4 regions of the Ancylobacter sp. FA202 genome follow, and region 1 is predicted to be linked to each of the others. Evidence: riboswitches for the same ligand, from Rfam matches in the RefSeq annotation. Region 1 holds a riboswitch; each other region holds the start of a gene.
What was found. Region 1 has a riboswitch for cobalamin ahead of A3M1_RS0122680 (ABC transporter substrate-binding protein). Riboswitches for the same ligand answer to the same signal wherever they lie in the genome.

Region 1 (5,522 bases):
GATGGATGGGGATCAGCGAGGAGAAGCCGCTGACGTCGAACACCTCGTGCACCTGCGGGATGAGGCCGCACACCGCCAGCGTGCCGCCGGCACTGCGGACCAGCTTGGTCGCCTTCAGCACGACGCGCAGGCCGGCCGAGCTGATATAGGTGAGTTCGGCGAAATCCAGCAGGATGGTGCCCTCGCTGGGGGCACCGGCGAGGAATTCCTCCAGCTTCGGCGAGGAGGAGCTGTCGAGCCGTCCCTTGACGGCGGTGACGACGATGGTGCCCGCGACGATGCGGTCGATATGTATCAAGGCCTGGCTCCCGAACTCGGCTTTGCGGCGGAAATCGTGGCGGAGGAATTCTGTGGCGGGGCGTCGTGATCGCCGCGCCGAGCGCACGCCAGCCCATCCGCGCGAGGACGAGCAAGGATTATCGGCAAAGCCAAAGCCGCGCAAGCACAGGGCCCGGCGGGCGCCGCCGCCCGGCTGAAGCGCTCCCCGGCGGGGTCAGTGCTCGAAGCGCAGGGTCAGCTTCTGGTGGGTGCCGTCCATGCCCACATTCAGCTTGTCGGCGCGCTTGCTCAGCATGTAGCCGACGAAACGCGCCACCGCCTGTGCATCGCCCAGAAGGTCCTCTGGCGAGGGTCGATGGGTCGGGATGGCGATCGCCTCGCCGTCATAGATCAGGGCGACGTCGAAGTTCTCCTCGTCGAAATGCGCCCGCATCTCCAGCGTGCCGGGCGCGACGCCGGTGTCCAGCAGCATCTCCACGCCCTCCGCCACCACGGGGATAGCGGCCGCGATCACGTCGCGGCGCGCGCCCCAGAGGTCGCCCTGATGTTCGAGGAACTCAGTGACGACGGTGAACGGGTTTTCCTCCGCCGTGACGGCGCGCGAGGCCTCCTGGCGAATGCCAATTCGGAAGATCAGGTTGAGCACGATGGCCACGGCGGTGGCGATGGAGAGCGGCGATTCGAGGATCGGCTGCGCCCAGTCCGGGGTAAGGCGGACGAGGTCCGGCAGGATCGCCACGGCGATGCCGGTGAGGATGGCGAGGCCGACGGTGAAGATGCGCCGGTCGCTGAGCCGGCGGGACAGGATCAGCTCCATGCCCGCGACGGTGAGGAAGGCGGCGGCATAGATCAGGATCGCGCCGATAACGGGAGCGGGGATGATGGTTAGCACGCCGATGAGGCGCGGCGAGAAGGCGGCCAGTATGATCAGGATGCCGGAGACGGCGCCCACTCGCCACGCCGTGGTGCCGGTGGCGAAGGCGACTCCGACCGCCGCCGAGGACGAGGCGCTGGCGAAGCCGCCTGTCACGGCGGTGCCCATGTCGGCCAGCGTGTTGGCCTGGATCGCCCGTCCCGCCTGGTCGAGATCGGCGCGGCGCCAGTCGGCGTCGTCCATGCGCTGCATCGACACCACGGTTCCCACCATGTCGACGGCGGAGAGCACGCCGGTGATGATGGCAGCCGGGATGAGCGCCCAGGAGAAGAAGCTGATGCCGGGCCAGCCGAGGCGCGGCAGGTCGACATAGGGCAGGGTGGCGAAGCTCGGGCTCGGCTCCGGCGCAACGCCGACATAGGCCGCGAGAACCCAGCCGACGGCGGCGCCGATCGCCACTGCGAACAGGCGCAGCATGCCGCGCGAGAAGATCGCCAGCGCGATGATGATGACGAGCGTGACCGTGCTGACAAGGGCGTAGCGCATGTCGAGGTCGGGCGTGATCGCCCCCGAAATGCCGAAGGCCCGCCGCAGCGCCGGGTCGGCCAGCGCCACGCCCAGCATGGTGACGGCGACGCCGCAGACCTCCGGCGGGAACACGGACCGCAGCGCGCCCATGAAGCGTGACAGCGTCAGTTGCGACACCGCCGCAATGAGGCTCATGCCGGCATAGAGCGCGGGCCCGCCCGCCGCGAGCGACTGCACCGCCAGCGGCATGTGCGCCATGTTGGGAATCTGCACCAGCAGCATGCCCGCCCCGCGCTTGGGCAGGCATTCCAGCAGGGTGGCGATCCCCATGAAGATGATGCAGCTGGTGATGAACACCTGCGTGTCGTCAAAGGAAAGTCCGGCCTCCACCGCCGCCACCAGCGGATAGACGATGAACAGCAGCGCGAGCGTCGCATGCTGCACGCCGAGAATGAGCAGGGTGCTGAGCGGCGGCTTCTCGTCGGCCGAATAGAGAATGTTCGTCGGCTTGCGCGGCATGGGCGGGCCCTTGAGGGAGATGACGGAAGCCGGCGTCGCTGCGCCCGTCCGGAACTGGAACGAGACTTCCCGCCCTAGTGGCGATGGGCGGAGAATCTATGAGGGCGACTATGGGATTTCGCCCGAAGTCGGGCAAGCTCGCCCGCGCGGCTAGTTTCGGTCCCCGATCGTCGATGGCCAGAGCCGCGCGGTGAACGTCGCCGTCCGCCGGCCGCCACGTACCATTGACGACATCATTCCAATGATCTATGGAATGACGTTATGAGGTTCGATATTCATCGGCGGCTGACGCCCGGGCGCCTTGAGGAGGCCGCCGCGATGTTCGCGGCGCTCGCCGATCCGGCGCGGCTACGGCTTCTCGTGCTGCTCACCCATGGTGAGGCCTCGGTCTCGACCCTCGCCGCCCGGCAGGGCGAGAAGGTCTCGACGGTTTCCGCCCGGCTGCAGCTTCTGCACGCCGTGCGGCTGGTCCGCCGGACGCGTCAGGGCAAGTCGATCCTGTACGCGCTCGCCGACGACCATGTGATCGCGCTGGTCTCCAGCGCCATCGACCATGTCTGCGAAGATCACCCAACCCATGAGGCGTTTGAGATGTCTGACGGCTGCAAGATCCACCCCGACCATCCCCACCAGCACGGCGCGGGCTGCGGGCACACCGCGATCCGCCACGGCGATCATGTCGACTATTTGCACGATGGCCATCTGCATCACATGCACGGCGACCATGTGGACGAGCATGTCATCGAGGTGAGCGCGACCAATCCGGACGGCTGCACCGCTGGCGAGCCCTGCACGGGTCACGAGGCCGGCCATGTCCATGGCCCCGGCTGCGGTCATGAGGCGGTGCCGCATGGCGACCACATCGACTATCTCGTCGATGGCCGCCTGCATCATCCCCATGGCGACCATTGCGACGATCACGGCCCGGTCGAGATCGTGCGCGGCTGAACCCCGCCTAGGCGGGCGACCCGGTGGCCGGCCATCGCCGGGCCATGCACCGTGATCGCCGGCATGAAGGCGCCGGCAGGCGCCGCACACGCCGCTGCCGCACACGCCGTTGAAAGAGGTGTTGCCGCCCTGCATGCGCGGCAACATTCATGTCCGACCACTCGCTTGAGCGACCCTTGTGATCGCAATTGATATATTATATCAGTTTGCTGATGCGGTTGGGTCGGGAAGGTCACGAGCTTCATTCGGATGCCGGCCCGGGGGCGCGAACCGAGCCGGTGCGCGCGAGCGTGACGGCTGCGTTCCGGCGGCTGTTCGCGCCTTGCCCCGCGTCCGGCTCCCTTGACGACGGGGCGCGAGCGGTTACGGTCGCGGCCGATCAAGGTTCTCCGGGTCCCACGCCCGGAGCTAAGAGGGAATTCGGTGAGGCGCTCCGCGCCAAAGCCGAGGCTGCCCCCGCAACTGTAAGCGGCGAGCCCTCTGCCCATCGTCCACTGACGCGAGGCTCAGGCCATGCGTTGGGAAGGCCGGGCAGAGCCAGCGTTGACCCGCGAGCCAGGAGACCTGCCCGGATCGCGACCAATCTTTCGGGCGGGGTGCTCCGGAGGTTGCCGGCCGTGCAAGGGCTCAATGGGCCCTGCCGGCGCCGGTTCCCTTTGCGCTTCCCGTCTTCCTTTTCAGGAAGCGGTGACAATGACCAAGACGACCTTTCCCCTCATCGGCCGGCGGGCCTTCGCCCTGGCGCTCGGCCTTCTCGCCAGCGCCGCGCTGGCGACGGACGCCTCAGCCGGCACGACCTACCCGCTGATGCTGGAGAACTGCGGCCACAAGGTGGTGATTGACCACGCGCCAACGCGCGTCGTCAGCGTCGGCCAGGCGCAGACCGAGATTCTCTACGCCCTCGGCCTCGGCGACCGGGTGGTCGCCAGCGCGCTCTGGTTTGGTCCGGTCGCCAAGCCCTATGAGGCGGTCAATGCCGGCGTGAAGCGGCTCGCCGACAATGATCCCAGCTTCGAGGCGGTGGTCGGGCAGGAGCCTGACCTGGTGGTCGCCATGTATGAGTGGCACATCGGCCCGAACGGCATCATCGGCAAGCGCGACCGTTTCGACGCGGTCAAGGTGCCGGTCTATGTCTCGCCCACCGATTGCGTCGGCAAGGACAATACCGGCGCCGGCGACGGTGTCCGCACGCAGATGTACTCCACCGAGCTGCTTTACCGGAACATCCGGGAATATGGCGCCATCTTCGACGTGTCGGAGCGGGCCGAGGCGCTGGTCGCCAGCCTTAAGGCGCGGGAGGAAGCCGCCGCCCGCACGCTCGCGAGGCTGAAGGGCAGGGACGTGTCGATGGCGCTGTGGTTCTCCAGCAAGGACATCAAGGGCGATGCCTTCCTCGCCGGCAAGAACGGCGTGCCGGCCTATGTCATGGCGCAGCTCGGCGCCCGCAACATCATCACCACGGAAGAGGAATGGCCGCTGGTGGGCTGGGAAACCATCGCCGCCAACGACCCTGACGTGCTGGTGCTGGTGAAGATGGACCGCCGCCGCTTCCCCGCCGACGACATCGAGGCCAAGCTCAATTTCCTCAAGACCGACCCGGTGGCCAGCCAGCTTTCCGCCGTGAAGAACGGCCGCATCGTCATCGTGGATGTCGGCGCCACACGGCCGGGCATGGACACGGTGGACGGCATCGAGGCCATCGCCAAGGCGGTGCAGGGCTTCGGTCTGGTCAATTGAGCCATCTCGTCATCGGGCCGAACTGGCCGGCGCGGATCGCCCTCGCCGGCCTCTCCCTCGTCGCGCTGGTCTTCGCCATCGCGCTGGCGGTGACGGTGGGCGAAATGCCGATCCCGCTCGCGGTGGCCTTCCGCGCGCTCGGCAATGGGTTGTTCGATCTCGGCTACCCCGTCAGCGCCATCCAGCAGGGCGTGATCTTCGAATACCGGCTGAGCCGGGCCTTGATGGCGGCGCTGTGCGGGGGCGCGCTCGCCCTTTCTGGCGCCATCCTGCAGGCGCTGCTGCGCAACCCGCTGGCCGAGCCCTATATTCTCGGCGTCTCGGCCGGTGCTTCCACCGGCGCGGTGTGCGTGATGATCCTCGGTTTTGGCGGCGCGACGCTTGGCCTGTCCGGCGGGGCGTTTCTCGGCTCGGTGGCGGCGCTCGTCATGGTCGGGCTGCTCGCCGCCGGGGCGGGCGGGGGCAGCGACCGGGTGATCCTCGCCGGCGTCGCCGGCTCGCAGCTGTTCAACGCCGCGACAGCGACCATCGTCACCACAATGGCGAGCGCCGAGCAGGCGCGCGGGGTGATGTTCTGGCTGCTCGGCAATTTCGGCGGCGTGCGCTGGTCGGACCTCTGGGTGGCGGCCCCGGTGGC
Region 2 (5,522 bases), 570 kb from region 1:
GCAGATTGGAGCGGCGCGCCTCGGGGATGGTGTAGAAATTGATGTCGATGACGTTGTCGAGCATCCGCATCGCCGTCGTCACCGTGCGCGCCAGCCGCGCCTGATCGAGCCCGTCGGGTGTGACATGCGCCAGTAGATTCACCGAGCCGAGATTGCACACCGCCACCTCGTCGGCGGTGGTGTTGAGCGTGATCTCGGTGCACAGGTTGGACGAGTGCACCACGCCGACATGGCCCTGCGGCGAGCGGATGTTGCACGGGTCCTTGAAGGTGATCCAGGGGTGGCCGGTCTCGAACAGCAGGGTCAGCATACGCCGCCACAGGTCGATGGCCCGCACCTGCCGGAACACCTTCATCTCGCCGCGCGCCGCCTTCGCCTCATAGGCCTCATAGGCGCTCTTGAACGTCGGTCCGGTAAGGTCGTGCAGATCAGGCGTCTCGTCGGGCGAGAACAGCGTCCACGGCCCGTCCGCCTCCACCCGCTGCAGAAACAGGTCCGGCACCCAGTTGGCGGTGTTCATGTCGTGGGTGCGGCGGCGGTCGTCGCCGGTGTTCTTGCGCAGGTCGAGGAATTCTTCGATGTCGATATGCCAGGTTTCCAGATAGGCGCAGACCGCCCCCTTGCGCTTGCCGCCCTGGTTCACCGCGATGGCGGTGTCGTTGGCCACCTTGAGGAAGGGCACCACACCCTGGCTCTCGCCATTGGTGCCCTTGATATGGGCGCCGAGGCCGCGCACCCGGGTCCAGTCATTGCCGAGCCCGCCGGAATATTTCGCCAGCAGGGCATTGTCCTTGATCGCCTTGAAGATGCCGTCGAGATCATCCGCCACGGTGGTCAGGAAGCAGGAGGAAAGCTGCGGGCGCAGCGTGCCGGCATTGAACAGGGTTGGGGTCGAGGCCATGAAGTCAAAGGAGGACAGCAGGCGGTAGAACTCGATCGCCCGCGCCTCGCGATCCACCTCGCGCAAGGCGAGCCCCATGGCGACGCGCATGAAGAAGGCCTGCGGCAGCTCGAAGCGAGTGCCGCGCGCGTGCAGGAAATAGCGGTCATACAGCGTCTGCAGGCCGAGATAGTCGAATTGCAGGTCGCGCTCGGGGAGCAGGGCCGCCGCGATGCGGTCGAGGTCGAATCGGCCGAGTTCGGGGTCGATCAGTTCCTCGGCGATGCCGCGCTGGAGATAGGCGCGGAAATAGTCGGGGTAGCGTGCCCCCATCTCGCGCTGCGTCGCCTGCGCCGGCCGGCCGTCGAGAAAGCTCAGCGCCTCGCGGCGCAGCTTGTCGCCGAGCAGGCGGGCGGACACCTTGGCATAGTTCGGCTCGGTCTCGATCAGCGTGCGGGCGGCGAGAATCGGGGCCAGCGCCAGCTCATCGACGCTGATGCCGTCATAAAGGTTGCGACGGGTCTCGTTGAGGATGGTGGCAGCGGAGACATCGGCCAATCCCTCCGTCGCCTCGGCCAGCACCGCCTCCAGCCGGGCAGCGTCGAGCGGCACCCGCGCCCCGTCGGCCGTGGTCATCGACAGCGCCGCCGTCAGCGTCGGAACCGAGAGGGAGGCCGCCTTGGCCGCCGCCCGCTCGCGTGCCCGCTCCTCGCGGTAGAGCACATAGGCGCGCGCGACCTTGTGGTGTTCGCCGCGCATCAGCGCCAGTTCCACCTGGTCCTGCACGTCCTCGATGTGGAAGCTGCGCCCGGAATCGGCGCGGCGGGTGAGGCCGGCAACGATCTGGTCGGTCAACTCGGCGACGATGTCGTGCACGCGGCGCGAGGCGGCCGCGCCGGAGCCTTCGACAGCGAGGAAGGCCTTGGTCAGCGCCACGGCGATCTTCGAGGCATCGAACGGCGTCACCGCGCCGTTGCGGCGGATGAGCTGATAGCCCGGTGTGCTGGAAGGGGCCGCCGCCGGCGCGGCGGAAACCGGCACGTGGCCGGGCAGGTTTTCGGCGTCGAGAGAAAGAGACATCGGCTAACCCCAAGATCGATGGGGGCAAAGGCCGAGCGGACGCAGGCGCGGGCCATGGCAGAACCACCGGCGGACGCGCGAACGCACCACCGGGACACCCCGCCCAGGGACGATTATGTTGCTACGGCAGGTCTCCTGGCTCGCGGGTCCACGCCTCTCGTCCGGCCTTCCCGAAGCGCGCGGCCTCAGTGACACGGTATGGACGATAGGCTCGCCGCTGACAGTTGCGGGGGCAGCGCCGGCCTCGCCCCGAAGAGCTCACCGGCTTCCCTCTTAGCCCTCTCGCCTTGCGACTCGAAGGACCGTAACGCCTACATATAGGCAGCCAGCGCCTCGCGACGTCAAGATATGGATGACTCTTGTCCTCAGCCGCATCTCGGCGCGCGGCCATCAGCGGCGCGCGGTCTCGCGCTCACCCCGCCCCGCCGGCCAGCAGGCCCTGCATGGAGCGGGCGATGTCGGCGGGCATGTAGGGCTTGGTGAAGAACAGGCTGCCAGCGGGAAGCTCAGCCTTGCCGGCGATCCGGTTGCCTGAAGTGACGATGATATGCACCGGGGGCCAGCGGTCGCGCACTGCGGCGGAGAGCTTCAGCCCATCCATGCTGCCGGGCATGTCGATATCGGTGAACACCAGCCGGATTTCCGGGACGGCTTCGAGGATTTTCAGCGCCTGGTCGGCACTGGCCGCCTCATGCACCTCGAAGCCGTTTTCGGCGAGGTAGTCGGCGATGTCGAAGCGCAGGAGCGCCTCGTCCTCGACCACCAGCACTGCGATTGGCATACTCAAAACCCCGGTGCCGGCGCACGATTCACTGCCACAATGACAGGCAACGCCGCATGCGGGAGAACGATCCCGGATTATTTTCCAAACCACCTTTTTGTGAGCCGGCGCCACATGCGCCGGCGACGGCAGACGCAGCGTCAACGCGCTCGCCCGCCGTTCCCGCACCGCACCGCGCGGGAAATCACGCGCGACGCTTGTCGGCCATGGCGTGATGGCGCTATGTAGGGCCTGACGATGTCGCGACCCGCCGGGCCGCACTTCCCATCGCTGCGTCTTGCTCCGGCGAGATGCAGCCGTGTCGGCTCCCACGAGCCGCCCAACCAGCAGCCGTGCTGCATGTGATCGGACAAGAATTGCAGGTCCTCGTTCGCGACAACAATGTCGAACAAGCCATGAGGGTTTTGAAGAAGAAGATGCAGCGCGAAGGCATCTTCCGCGAGATGAAGGCGCGCCGCGCTTACGAGAAGCCCTCCGAGCGGCGCAATCGTGAAGACGCCGAGGCCATCCGCCGGACCAAGAAGGCCGCGCGCAAGCAGGCCATTCGCGACGGGCTCATCGCCGCGCCGAAAAAGAAGCCGTTGATCGGCCGTGGCCTGCCCCGCCCTGGCGCCCCCAGCGCCCCGGCCGCCGAGTAAAAATAAATCTTGCGGGGGTTGTGAGAACATCACATCCTCTGTACGATAAGGCATCGATCTTGGACGTTGAACTTTGTTTTGCGCACCCGTGCGCCGTAGCGAACTTCCTCTCAAATCGATGTCAACCTGATGTTCGCATGCGTGCGAGCACTCAAATCACTATGTCGACTGAAAGGATTTAGTCATGGCTACGGGTACTGTGAAGTGGTTTAACGGCCAGAAGGGCTTTGGTTTCATTCAGCCGGACAACGGCGGGCCGGACGTGTTCGTTCACATCTCTGCTGTCGAGCGCGCGGGCCTCATGGGCCTGAACGAAGGCCAGAAGGTGTCCTACGAGCTCGAGACCGACCGCCGCAGCGGCAAGAGCTCGGCCGGCAGCCTCAAGGCTGCGTGAAGACGTTGCTTCCGGTCTTTGACCACGGATGTACTGGCAACGGCCGTTGAGGCAGTAATGGAAAGGCCGGGGAAACCCGGCCTTTTTTTGCGTTTACGAAGGGAAGTTCAGCATGCCCAAACGAGCGCAGGAGACACCCTTCAAGCCGAAGATGTCTCAATCTGAAAGCAAGGCCGATTCCGTTTCCCGGATCGCCATGTCGATGATCGAGCACGAATCCGTGGCGCGCGAAGCCAAGATCGCCCGCCTGCGGCAGGCGCGTCTGGCCCAGGAGGCCGCCGAGCGCAGCCTCGCCGCCTCAGCGCCCCCCAAGCCCACCCGCCGCACCGTCAAGCGTTAATCTCCCGCAAGCGTTAGTTTCCCGCGAAAGCTGCCATGCCTGCTGCCCTGAACGACCCCATGACCCTGAAGCTCAAGACGCTGCGCAACCGGCTGCTGGCCGAGCAGCGCGATCTGATTTCCATCGCCGCCGAGATCAACGCCCTGCCCTCCGACAAGACGATCCAGAAGATCGCCAGTCTAGAAGTCGCCATCGGTGCCGTCGAATCGATGCTCGATGAGGAAGCCGGCGAGCGGACGGCGAAATAGCGCCCGGCCGGTTCAGCCCGGCTTTGCCAGCAGCCCCTGCGCCAGGCAGCGGAACGCCTCGATCGCCTTTGGCAGCGCCTGTTCCGGGGAGGGGCTCGCAGCCGTCCACAGCGCCGCGTTCAGCGCCGCACCATTGATCAGCCACGCCGTCGCCGCCGAGTCCACCGGCTTCAGCACGCCGTCGGCGATCAGCCTTTCCACCGTGCGACGGGTGGTCTCCAGGCAGGCGTTCTGGCTCGGCCATTGCGAGGGATCGCCAAGCACGGCTGGTCCATCGAGCAGCACAATGCGCTGCACCTCCGGCTCCAGCGCCATCTCGATATAGGCGGCGCCCTCGGCCAGCAGCCCTTCCCATGGCGTGCCGGCGCGGGCGGCGATCGCCTGGGCGCGGGCGGCCATTTCGGCATCGATCTGGTGCACCACGGCGGCCAGAAGCCCGCGCTTGTCGCCGAAATTATGATAGAGCGCCCCGCGCGTCAGCCCGGCCGCCGCCGTCAGATCATCCATCGAGGCCTCGGCATAGCCCTTTTCGGCAAAGGCCTTGCGCGCCGCCGCCACCAGGCTGGCGCGGGTCGCCTCCATCTTTTCCGCCCGTCGTCCCACGGCCATGTCGTGCTCATCTTCCTTAAGGGCCCGAGCGCCCATTGACATACGTCACGTATGCGAACACTCTCACATACGAAACGTATATCAGATCGTGCCGCCCTCGGAATAGCCGGCGGCGGCATGGCCAACCGAAAGGACACGATGATGCGCGACGCCGTATTCCCCGCTGGCCGGCACGCCCTTTATGAGAAGCATGGCTATTCCGCCGCTATACGGTCGGGAGACCTTCTGTTCGTGTCGGGACAGGTGGGCAGCCGCCCGGATGGCAGCCGCGAGCCTGAATTTCCCCGCCAGGTCGAGCAGGCCTTCGCCAATTTGCGGGCGACGCTCGCCGCCGCCGGCTGCAGCTTCGACGACGTAATCGACGTGACCACCTTCCACACCGACCCCGAGAATCAGTTCGACACCGTCCTGGCGGCAAAGGCGCAGGCCTTTCCGGCGGCGCCCTTTCCCGCCTGGACCGCCATCGGGGTGAACTGGCTTGCCGGCTTCGACTTCGAGATCAAGGTGATCGCGCGACTGCCCGCACAGGCCGCGCCGTCGAACTGAACGGCC
Region 3 (5,522 bases), on a different contig from region 1:
TGCCGTTGTCAATGCCCGGCGTATCGGCGTCGACGGACCGGCGCGTGGTCTCGCCATACTGGTAGCCCGTCATCGAGGTCAGGCGCAGCGTGTCCGAGAAGTCGTGCGTGACCTCAAGGCCGAGATTGTGAACCTTCACCGCGCGATATTCGGCGTAAGTGACCGGGTCGTAGAAATCCCCCCGATGGTCGTCGAGATCGAAGCCTGGCCCGATGCCGATCAGGCGCTCATTGGGCCGGTCATTCGAGTAAGAGTAGGTCAGCAGTGCCCGCGTGTCCGGCAGGGACGAGGGCGTGATCAGCAATTTGGCGCGGATATTCTGGCTGATCTCGGTGGTGAGATCTTCATAGCCGGCATAATTCACGAAGGTCGGGTAGGAGATCGGCGTCTTCGACCGCTCGAAGGAGCCGGACACCCGCAGGGCCATCTGGTCGCCGACCAGCGGCGTGTTGACGACGAAGGCGGTGCCGTAGAGGTCGTTGTTTCCAGCGGTACCGGAAATCTCGATCTCCTTCTCGAACGTCGGATCCTTCGACTTGAGATAAATGGCGCCGATCATCGCCGCCCGGCCGCTTAGCGTAGATTGCGGGCCGCGGTAGACCTCGACCTGCTCGGCATCCCACAGGCTGCGGGCACCGAAGCGTGCGTTGTAGCGGGTCTGCAGGATGCCATCGACATAGAGCGAGCCCGCCGGCGCACCCGCCGGCACAAAGCCTTCCGAACTCATGCCGCGGATGACGAAGCCGGCATTGAGCGTCGCGCTGCTCATCACGTTGCCGAGGAGGCGGAAGGAATCCCGGAGATAGCGGATCTCGCCATCCTCGATCTCTTCGGCACGGACCACGCCGACGCTGGCGCTGACATCCTGCAGCGTGCGCGCGTTGCGTGCGCCATAGACGGCGATGGCATCGAGCGAGATTTCGCCGCCGAAGGTCAGGTTGTCGGCTTCGATCGCCTCCGGGCCGCTGAGCACTACCTGGTTTCCGCCGGCGAAGCGCGCGCGAATTCCCGTGCCGGCCAACAGGGCGTCGAGCGCCGCCGCCGCCGTCATCGTCCCGCTGACCCCCTGGGTCAGGCGGCCGCTGGTCAGCGCGGCGTCGAACAGGATCTCGATGCCCGATTGCGCCGCGAGCCGGTTCAGCCCGGCGGTCAGCGTGCCCGGCGGAATGGCGATCGCCTGCTGGTTGGTGCGCGCGGGCGCGGCGCTTTGCGCCGTGGCGGCGTCCATGCCGAAGGCGAGGATCGTGCTCGCCAGAAGCGCAAGCCGGAAAAGGCGGCGCGCCCGCGCGCCCATGAATGCGTGTGCCCCTGCGGTCATCGAAATCCCCGTCCACGCGGCGTTCAAGGCGCCGCTGCCCGTTGCTTCTATCGGCCTTCCCCCGGCCGCTTGCTGGAGTGACGATCCATGCGGGGGATCTGGGACTCGCAGGGGCAAAAATTCTTGGAGCAGTACCGCGACGACGCGTGCTCCTTAGCCGGAGGCCGTCTCGTCGAGGCCGAGGTGGCGCCGGATCGCCGCGCGCATCTCGGCGTCGCGCTCGTTCGCGGGCTTGAGCACACAGGTTGTGCAGACGGTGCCGCCCTCAAGCGTGTAGTAGCGGCAGCAACCGCCGCGGGCGCGGAAGGTCCACACGCCCAGAGGGCACCCGGCGTCGCCGTTCAGCTCGATGTCGAAGAAATGCAGCTGACGGTTGGCGAGAGGCGAACCCGGCTGCTTCAGGATCAACAGCGCGGTGGCCTTGGCCTCCTCAAGCCGGCCCAGTTTTTTTCCCACGTCGAGAAAACGTCCGGCGATGGCATCCCCCGCCAGCCGCCAGAGCGCACCGGAGGCGAGCCCCGTTCGGGCCTTGAGGGCGACGACGAGCGGTTGCACGTGATCTTCCAGCCCCGCGCGAAACTGCTCGCACAGGACAGACCTGTCGGCGACGGCCTGTGCGTCCGCATGACAAGCAGCGTCAAGCTGATCCGTCGCATAGGCCTGCGAGAGATAGCGCACATGTGCCCGGCGGACCGCATATGTCCGGCCGTCCTGCTCATGCACGACGTCGTGGAACCACAGCGCGACGCGTGCGGGCGCAAGATCTGGCACGAGGCCGTGACCAAGGAACAGCGGAACGGTCGCCAGCGAGAAGATGGAGAGGTAGTCCCGCATCATGAACGCGGCGCTGCTTTTCAGATCGGCTCCCGGATAAAGCGCCCGCTCATGCGCGAGGAAGTCGTCAATCGCGGCGGCAGAGGTAAAGAACTCCTGCGCCGTCAGCCACCCCGGTTCCCAAGGCCCGAGTTCGATCCGCAGCCCCGGCCACACGGCTGACTCAACTGCCGTCGCCGCGCCGAGAGGATGCGCTGGTTCCCCGATCAACTGCCGCTGCATTCCGCGCGCCTCGCTGCCGCCCTTCTACTGGCAAGACGATTGGCAAGGCGTAAACGGGACACTGACGCGGCCTGAGATGGCAGAAGCTGAAAGCACCACGTCGCGGTCTAGGACGCCTGCCCCGTGATCGGCCGCCGGCGGCGATCTGACTTCATGGCGTAGCGTAGGATGCCCGGGCGTAGGTGGCGGGCCGCGAGCGACCAAGAAGAGAACGATGTGTTCACTATAGCCCCATGATGCGCGCTGCCCCATACCTGCCCCCGCCGCCTTTCAGCGAGGTCAGCTTTGCGCCCCGATGTCGGACGTAGAGATCTGATTATCGGGTTCCTGAAAGCAGACGATTCCGCTTACCGCTCTGGAGGTCATGAGTGTGCCAATTGCGGACTCGGAACAAGCCGCCGACAACGGACTCTGCCGCGCCAAGGGTTCGTAAGCTGGTTGAAAGGGGCGCTATCGACAACAATCGAAGCAGCCCAGATCATATGCCGACATAAAGATGTCTTTATGTCGCGATTGACAATCGTCGCTGGCGCCCTCATCGTGGCGCAGTCATGGGTCTGCGGCGTCGCTTGCGTCGCAGCTAAGAGGGAAGCCGGTGAGCCTCAAGGCGAGGCCGGCGCTGCCCCCGCAACTGTAAGCGGCGAGCCTGTCGTCCATTCAGCGTCACTGAAGCGCAAGCTTCGGGAAGGCCGGACGAGAGGCGGCGACCCGCGAGCCAGGAGACCTGCCCTGACACCATAATCGTCCCTGGGCGGGGTGTCCCGGTGGTGCGTTCGCGCGGCCGCCGGTGCCTTGCACCCGTGGCAGCGCCTCGCGTCCGCTCGGCCTTTGCCCCCAATCCTGATTGGGGTTAGCCGAATGAACTTCCCTTATTCCGCCGGCACGGTGCCGGTTTCCACCCTGGGCACGCCGCGCATCGGCCCGCGCCGCGAACTCAAGAGCGCGCTTGAGACCTACTGGGCCGGCAAGAGCGATTCCGCCGCGCTGCTCGAAACCGCCGCGCGGCTGCGAGCCGCCAACTGGGCCCGGCAGAAGGCGCTGGGCGTCACCAACATCCCCTCCAACGATTTCTCGCTCTACGACCATGTGCTCGACACGGCGGTGATGGTGGGGGCGATCCCGCCCGCCTATGGCTGGACCGGCGGGCCGGTGCCGCTCGACACCTATTTCGCCATGGCGCGCGGCAGTCAGAGCGCGGAGACGACGTGCGCGCATGGCCACGCGCACCCGCATGGCAGCGGCGTTCCGGCGCTTGAGATGACCAAATGGTTCGACACCAATTATCACTACATGGTGCCGGAATTCTCTCCGGGGCAGCGCTTCTCGCTCACCTCCACCAAGCCGATGGACGAGTACCGCGAGGCCAAGGCGCTGGGCTATGAGACGCGGCCGGTGCTGCTTGGCCCGGTCAGCTTCCTCAAGCTCGGCAAGGCGAAGGACGAGGGACTCGACCCGCTCAGCCTGCTCGGCGAGCTGCTCCCGGTCTATGTCGAGGTGCTGCGCCGGCTCTCCGCCTCGGGAGCGGACTGGGTGCAGATCGACGAGCCCTGCCTCGTCACAGACCTCAATGACGCCGCCCGCGTCGCGCTGCGCGAGGCATATGGCTTCTTTGCCCATGCACTGCCCCGGCTGAAGATCATGCTGACCAGCTATTTCGGCCGGCTGGGCGACAATCTCGACACCGCGCTTTCCCTGCCGATCGCCGGGCTGCATCTCGATCTGGTGCGAGGCGCCGGGCAACTGCGCGAGGTGGCGGACAGGGCGCGGGCGGGGCTCGTGCTGTCGCTCGGCGTCATTGACGGGCGCAATGTCTGGCGCACCAATCTGCCTGGCCTGCTCGACACGCTCGAACCCTTCGTGCGCAGGCGCGGCACCGACCATGTCGAGATTGCCCCGTCCTGCTCGTTGCTGCATGTGCCGATCGACCTCGAACAGGAGACCGGCCTTGATCCTGACGTGAAGAGCTGGCTCGCCTTCGCCGTGCAGAAGATGGACGAACTCGTCACGCTGGGTACCGCCCTTGCCGGCGGGCGCGAGGTGGTGCTCGGCAAGCTCGCCGCTTCGGCCAGGGCCGCCGAGGCCCGCGCAACGTCCGCCAAGGTGCACGATGCCGCCGTCGCCGCCCGCCTTTCGGCGGTCACACCGGCGGATGCGCGCCGTGCCAGCCCGTTCGCCCACCGCGCCGAACGGCAGCGTGCCCGTCTCGGCCTGCCGCCCTACCCCACAACGACCATCGGCTCCTTCCCGCAGACGCCCGACGTGCGCAAGGCCCGCGCCGCCCACGGCAAGGGCGAACTGAGCGACGCCGCGTATCAGGCCTTCCTTAAGGAGGAGACCGCCCGCACCATTCGCTGGCAGGAGGAGATCGGGCTCGATGTGCTCGTGCATGGTGAGTTCGAGCGCAACGACATGGTGCAGTATTTTGGCGAGCAGCTCTCCGGCTTCGCCTTCACCAAGCATGGCTGGGTGCAGAGCTATGGTTCGCGCTATGTCCGCCCGCCCATCCTGTTCGGCGATGTCTCGCGGCCCGCGCCGATGACGGTCGACTGGTGGCGCTTTGCGCAGGGCTGCACCGGCTGGCCGATGAAGGGCATGCTGACCGGCCCGGTGACCATCCTCAACTGGTCCTTCGTGCGCGACGACGTGCCCCGCAGCCTCGCCTGCCGGCAGATCGCCCTCGCCATACGCGACGAGGTGCAGGATCTCGAAGCCGCTGGCGCGGCGATGATCCAGATCGACGAGGCGGCGATCCGCGAGGGCCTGCCGCTGCGCCGCGCCGAGTGGGACGCCTATCTCGACTGGGCGGTGGAGAGCTTCCGCCTCTGCGCCTCGGGCGTGCGGGACGAGACGCAGATCCACACCCATATGTGCTATTCGGAGTTCAACGACATCATCGCCGCCATCGCGGCCATGGATGCCGACGTGATCTCCATCGAGACCTCGCGCTCGAAGATGGAGCTGCTCGATGCCTTCGTCGACTACCGCTACCCCAACGAGATCGGGCCGGGCGTCTACGACATCCACTCGCCGCGCGTGCCTCCGATCGAGGAAATGGTGGAACTGCTGGAGCACGCGAAGCAGCGGCTGGCGCCGGAGCAGATATGGGTCAATCCCGATTGCGGCTTGAAGACCCGCAAATGGGACGAGG
Region 4 (5,522 bases), 4.5 Mb from region 1:
AGGCCCGATATGCGGAAGGTCACGTCAACGCGCGGGCGCCCCAGCACGGCCGGCGGCAACACCTCGATGCCGGTAACGCGGCCCGAGCCCGGGTCCCACACCGGCCGTGCGCCGATCAGCGCCAGGCCCTGCGCGATCTCCTCGCCGCCGGTGCGCAGCGTCGCGCTGCCCCAGAGGTCGAGCACGAGCGAGCGCGGCCAGTCGCCATGCGCCTGCGCATAGGCGCGCACGATCTCGTCGGCGGCCAGCCGGCCGAGATCCATCGCGGTCGCGGTCGGCAAGGCGCGGGGGTCGCTGGTGAACAGGTTCCGCCCGGTCGGCACCACGTCCGAGCGCCCGCGCCCCGGCGCGCCGGCCGGGCCGGCCGCCACCCGCCGCCCGTCCAGCGCCGCCAGCAGCCCGTCGCGCTCGGCGGCGCCGCAGGGGCCACGGCCATAGACATGGAAGCCGTCCTTCAGCCGCATCTCCTTGATGTCGCAGAGAAAGGCGTCGATCTGGCGCAGCGCCTCCTCCGGGTCGGCGTCCGCGCTCAGCCCGGCGTCGCGGGCAAAGCCGGTGCGGGTCGCCTCTTCGACGATCAGCCGGGCGAGGCGCGCGCGCCGGCGCCCGTCGAGCCCGTCGGCCTGGGCATATTCATCCACCAGCCGCTCCAGCGCGGCGGCCTCGCCGGCAAGGCCGGCCTCCTGCGTCGGCGGCGGCAGATGGCCAAGCGTCACCGCCGCGATCCGCCGCTTGGCCTGCGCCGCCTCGCCGGGATTTGACACGATGAAGGGGTAGGCCACCGGCAGGGCGCCGAGCACGATTTCGGGGAAACAGGCGCGGGTGAGTGCCACATGCTTGCCCGGCAGCCATTCCAGCGTGCCATGCGCGCCCATATGCACCAGCGCGTCGGCGGAACCTTGCAGCCACAGGCCGAAGGCCAGCAGCCCGTGGCGCGGCGGCAGGGCGGGATCGTGATACTGCGCCCGCCGCTCGGCCACCGAGCCGCGCTCCGGCGCCAGCGCCACGGTGACATGGCCGAAGCGGGCGGCACGGAAACGGAAGGCGCCGTCGAACAGGTCCGGGTCGTCCTCCGGCGCTCCCCAGGCGGCCTCAACAGCGGCGACGGCCTCGGGCGGGAGAGCCGCGAGATGGGCGCGATAGGCGGCGAGGGAGAGAACACCGTCGTGCCGCGCAAAGCCCTCTCCCCGACGGGGAGAGGGTTGGGTGAGGGGGAGAACGGGCGCGGAGGGGAAAGCACCCCTCACCCCATCCCTCTCCCCGTCGGAGAGAGGGGGTGGCCCGCCCCTCACCGCCGCCACCAGCGCCTTCTCATCCGCCGGCACATCCTCCACCGCGTAGCCGGCGGTGCACAAATCCGCCAGCAGCGCGCGCACGCTCGCCGGCACGTCGAGCCCCACCGCCCAGCCGGTGCGGCCGGGGGCGCCGGCATAGTCCGGCATCAGCACGGTGATCCGGCGGTCGGCACGGGGAGTCTGTCGCAGCCGCACCAGCGCCGCGACCCGGTCGGCGATCTGCGCCACCCGGTCCGGCTCGGGAAGGTTCACCAGCGCGGCGAAGCCGGGCACGGCGGGGGTTTCCTGCGGCGCCTTGAAGGAGAGCGCCCCGGCCAGCACCCGCCCGTCGAGCTCGGGCAGCACCACATGCATGGCGAGATCGGCGCTGGTCAGCCCGCGCGCGCCCTCCGCCCACGCCGCGCGCTTCGTGGTGGCGACAATCGCCTGCAGCACCGGCACGCCAGGCGCGTCGAGCACCGTCGCCTCGCCGGGATCGGCGGCGGCGAAGGCGGTGAGCGTCAGGATCGCGGCCGGGTCCATGCCCGCCAGCGCCGCCTTCAGGAAGGCGATGGAGGTCGGCTCCTTCAGGCTGGCGACATAGATCGGCCGGGGGTCGAGCCCGCGCGCGCGAAGCGCCGCGCACAGCGCCTCCACCGGCGCGGTATCGCCCGCCAGCGCCATGGAGCGGTAGAAGATGATCGGGATGGCGGGGCGGGCAGCCTCCAAAAGTGAGAGGCCCTCATCCCCGGGCTTGACCCGGGGACCCAGCGTTTCCCCATCCGCACGCCACTGCGGCTGGGTGGCCGGGTCAAGCCCGGTCCTGAGGGCCTGTTGGTCCTCGAAAGCCCTCTTCCCGTCGGGGAGAGGGTTGGGTGAGGGGGACGCAGTGCCCCCCTCATAACCCCCCGCCAGCGGCAGGTTTTGCGGCGCCGGCGGGGAGGCCATCGCCCGTCCCGCATAGCCGGCGAGAACCCGCAGCAGCGCGGCCATATTCGCCGGCCCGCCGGCGCGGAAATAGCCGAGCAGCGTCGCGAGCTCGGCCTCCGCAAGGGTGGAGGCCTCGGCAAGGCGCGGGTCGTCGCGGTCCTCGCCCGGCAGCACGGCGAGCGTGAAGCCCCGCGCCCGCGCCTCGGCGCTGAGCCGGTCGACGCCATAGCGCCACCAGTCGAGCCCGCCGAGCAGCCGCACCACCACGATGCGGGCTCGGCTCCCCACCTTGTCGATCCACAGATCGACCGACATCGGGTGCCGGAGATCGCGCAGATTGGCCAGCCGCAGGCTGGGCAGCCCCGGTCCCGCCATTACCTCCTGTGCCATCACCTCCTGCGCCCGCGCCAGCGCGCCGAGGTCGCTGTCGGCAAAGGAGACGATCACCACCTCGCCGGGCGTCTGGCCGAGATCGACCGGCTCGACGAGGTCGTCGAGGCTGGAGGAGGTGGTGGTGAGGATGTGCATGGGGTGGCGCGTCTCCCGTCAGAATGCCGTCATCCCCGGGCCTGGCCCGGGGATCCACGACTTTGGAGCCGCAAGACGTGGATGGCCGGGACACGCCCGGCCATGACGCCTGTTCCGGTGGCCAAACCGCGCGCAACGAGCATCCTTCGAGGCCCGGACAAGGTCCGGGCACCTCAGGATGACGTGGTGCTGTGGGGCAGGTTCACTCACGCCGCCACGCTCTCCCCGGCGAGGATCGCTTCCACCTTCGCCCGGTCCAGCCCCTTCAGCCCGATGGCGACGAGGCGGCCGGTGCGCGCGCCCTCGCCCCAGGGCCGGTCGAAATGGTGCGCCACGCGCGGGCCCACCGCCTGCACCAGCAGCCGCATCGACTTGCCGGCGACGGGCAAGAACCCCTTCACCCGCAGCACATCCGCCTCCTCCGCCGCCCGCGCCACCCGGGCGGCAAACTCGGCCGGATCGGTGATTTCAGGCACTTCGACGACGAAGCTGTCGAAATCGTCATGGTCGTGGTCGAGTTCATTGTCGTGATGCGTCTTGCGGTTCTCGATGTCGTTCTCGGTGCCGATGCCGAGTCCCATCAGCAGCGCCGGGTCGATCCGCCCCTCGGTCACGCTCACCACACGCACGCCTTTGGGCAGCTCGGCGTCGAGCGCGGCGCGGGCCTTGGCCTGCCCGGCGGCGTCGATCAGGTCGGCCTTGGTGAGGAGGACAAGGTCGGCGCAGGCGATCTGGTCGTCGAACACTTCCTCGATCGGGTCGTCATGGTCGAGGCTGTCATCGGCCGCGCGCTGGGCGGCAAGCGCGTCGTGATCGTGCGCGACGCGGCCCGACGCCAGCGCCTCGCCATCCACCACCGCCACCACGCCGTCCACCGTCACCCGGCTCTTGATCGCCGGCCAGTGGAAGGCCTGCACAAGCGGCTTGGGGAGCGCGAGGCCGGAGGTCTCGATCAGGATGTGGTCGACCTTCGGCTCCAGGGCGAGGATGGCGTCGAGCGCCGGCACGAAATCATCCGCCACGGTGCAGCAGATGCAGCCATTGGCCAGCTCGACGATGTTTTCCTCCGGGCAGGATTCGACGCCGCAGCCCTTCAATATCTCGCCATCGATGCCGACATCGCCGAACTCGTTGACGATCACCGCGAGGCGCCGCCCCCCGGCATTCTCCAGCACATGGCGAATGAGGGTGGTCTTACCCGAGCCGAGGAAGCCGGTGACGATGGTGCAGGGAACACGATCAAGCGCGGCGGGGCGGGATTGGGTCGGCATGCGGCATCTCCACGAAGCTCAGGAATCGCGGGATGCGTCGGTCGCGGAAAGGAGCTTCCGCGCGAAGCCGCGCGCCTCAGCACGGCTCTGCCTGTCTGCCGGGCACCCCGCCGGCACGCACGACCGGACCACCGGCAGGTCTCCTGGCTCGCGGGTCGCTGCCTCGTCGCCGCCTTCCCGGAGAGGTCTCCAGTGGCTTCCGGCTGAGGCTCGCCGCTCACAGTTGCGGGGGCAGCCGCGGAATTGGGGGCCTGAAAGCGCCCCGCACCGCATTCCCTCTTCGTCCCTCCCTGGCGGGAGGAAACCGACGGTCGCGGCCACTTAAGGAGGCTTGGCCGGCAAAGTCAAACCGGACGGCGCCGGTTGCCCGGCGATGCGCCCCGGCTATAGTCCGCCGCTCGCCCGCAGCCGACGACAGGAGCCGACGACGATGACGCCTCGCTTTGCCCCGGCCCCCGCTCCATGGCGCTGACCCTCGTCCTCGGCGGCGCCCGCTCCGGCAAGAGCGCCTATGCCGAGGGCCTCATCTCAGGCTTTTCCCCGCCCTGGAGCTACATCGCCACCGCGCAGGCCTGGGACAGCGAGATGGAAGAGCGCATCGCCCTGCACCGCGCCCGGCGCGGCGCGGGCTGGCAGACGCTGGACGCCCCGCACGAGCTTGCCGACGCCTTGCGCACGTTGCCGCCCGGCCGGCCGGTGCTGGTGGACTGCCTCACCCTCTGGCTCAGCAACCGGATGCTGGCGGAGGCCGACCTCGCCAGCGAGTGCGCCGCGCTGGTCGAGGCGCTCGCCAGCCATGAGGGGCCGGTCTTCGTGGTGTCGAATGAGGTCGGGCTCGGCATCGTGCCCGACAACGCGCTGGCCCGCCGCTTCCGCGACGCGCAGGGCCGGCTCAACCAGGCGGTCGCCGCCCGTGCCGACAGCGTGATCTTCGTGGTCGCCGGCCTGCCGATGAAGGTGAAGTGATGACCGAGATATCTCCCGAGGAAGCCGCCCGCCACCGCGCCAAGATGGAAAAGCGCAAGGCGGTGCAGGACGCGGAAGTGGCGGAAAAATCCGTAGAGAAGGGCCTGCTCATCGTCCATACAGGCCCCGGCAAGGGAAAATCCACCGCCGCCTTCGGCCTCGCTCTGCGCACGCTCGGCCAGCCTGATGGGGCCAAGGTCGGCGTGGTCCAGTTCATCAAGGGCGCGTGGGATTCGGGCGAGCGCCGCGCGCTGGAAAGCTTCGGCCCGCGCGTGGAATGGCACTCCATGGGCGAGGGCTTCACCTGGGAGACGCAGGACCTCGCCCGCGACATCGCGGCCGCCCGCCGGGCCTGGGACAAGGTGCGGGAGATGATGGACGATCCCGCCATCGGCCTACTCATCCTCGACGAGCTGAACATCGCGCTGCGCTACGATTATCTGCCGCTGCCCGAGGTCGTCGCGGCGCTCAGCGCCCGCCGCGAAGGGCTGCACATCGTCGTCACCGGCCGCAACGCCAAGGCGGAGCTGATCGAGGCCGCCGATCTCGTCAC

Region 2: linked by a shared signal. The riboswitch ahead of A3M1_RS0119880 (ribonucleoside-diphosphate reductase subunit alpha) and the one ahead of A3M1_RS0122680 (ABC transporter substrate-binding protein) in region 1 are both predicted to bind cobalamin.
Region 3: linked by a shared signal. The riboswitch ahead of metE (5-methyltetrahydropteroyltriglutamate--homocysteine S-methyltransferase) and the one ahead of A3M1_RS0122680 (ABC transporter substrate-binding protein) in region 1 are both predicted to bind cobalamin.
Region 4: linked by a shared signal. The riboswitch ahead of cobW (cobalamin biosynthesis protein CobW) and the one ahead of A3M1_RS0122680 (ABC transporter substrate-binding protein) in region 1 are both predicted to bind cobalamin.

Annotation. Positions count from the first base shown of each region.
Region 1 is NZ_KB904818.1:4,873,930-4,879,451, reverse strand. It holds gene A3M1_RS0122695 (STAS domain-containing protein) at 1-298, opposite strand, end outside; gene A3M1_RS0122690 (uracil-xanthine permease family protein) at 494-2,200, opposite strand; gene A3M1_RS25250 (helix-turn-helix transcriptional regulator) at 2,462-3,148, shown strand; cobalamin riboswitch at 3,523-3,735, shown strand; gene A3M1_RS0122680 (ABC transporter substrate-binding protein) at 3,842-4,885, shown strand; gene A3M1_RS0122675 (iron ABC transporter permease) at 4,882-5,522, shown strand, end outside.
Region 2 is NZ_KB904818.1:4,301,729-4,307,250, reverse strand. It holds gene A3M1_RS0119880 (ribonucleoside-diphosphate reductase subunit alpha) at 1-1,960, opposite strand, end outside; cobalamin riboswitch at 2,068-2,282, opposite strand; gene A3M1_RS0119875 (response regulator) at 2,373-2,741, opposite strand; gene rpsU (30S ribosomal protein S21) at 3,098-3,379, shown strand; gene A3M1_RS0119865 (cold-shock protein) at 3,564-3,773, shown strand; gene A3M1_RS0119860 (hypothetical protein) at 3,886-4,113, shown strand; gene A3M1_RS0119855 (hypothetical protein) at 4,149-4,361, shown strand; gene A3M1_RS0119850 (TetR/AcrR family transcriptional regulator) at 4,374-4,970, opposite strand; gene A3M1_RS0119845 (RidA family protein) at 5,112-5,516, shown strand.
Region 3 is NZ_KB904820.1:89,898-95,419, forward strand. It holds gene A3M1_RS0124730 (TonB-dependent receptor) at 1-1,318, opposite strand, end outside; gene A3M1_RS25470 (ferric iron reductase) at 1,472-2,374, opposite strand; cobalamin riboswitch at 2,910-3,121, shown strand; gene metE (5-methyltetrahydropteroyltriglutamate--homocysteine S-methyltransferase) at 3,233-5,522, shown strand, end outside.
Region 4 is NZ_KB904818.1:402,550-408,071, forward strand. It holds gene cobN (cobaltochelatase subunit CobN) at 1-2,732, opposite strand, end outside; gene cobW (cobalamin biosynthesis protein CobW) at 2,939-4,003, opposite strand; cobalamin riboswitch at 4,119-4,327, opposite strand; gene cobU (bifunctional adenosylcobinamide kinase/adenosylcobinamide-phosphate guanylyltransferase) at 4,466-4,969, shown strand; gene cobO (cob(I)yrinic acid a,c-diamide adenosyltransferase) at 4,969-5,522, shown strand, end outside.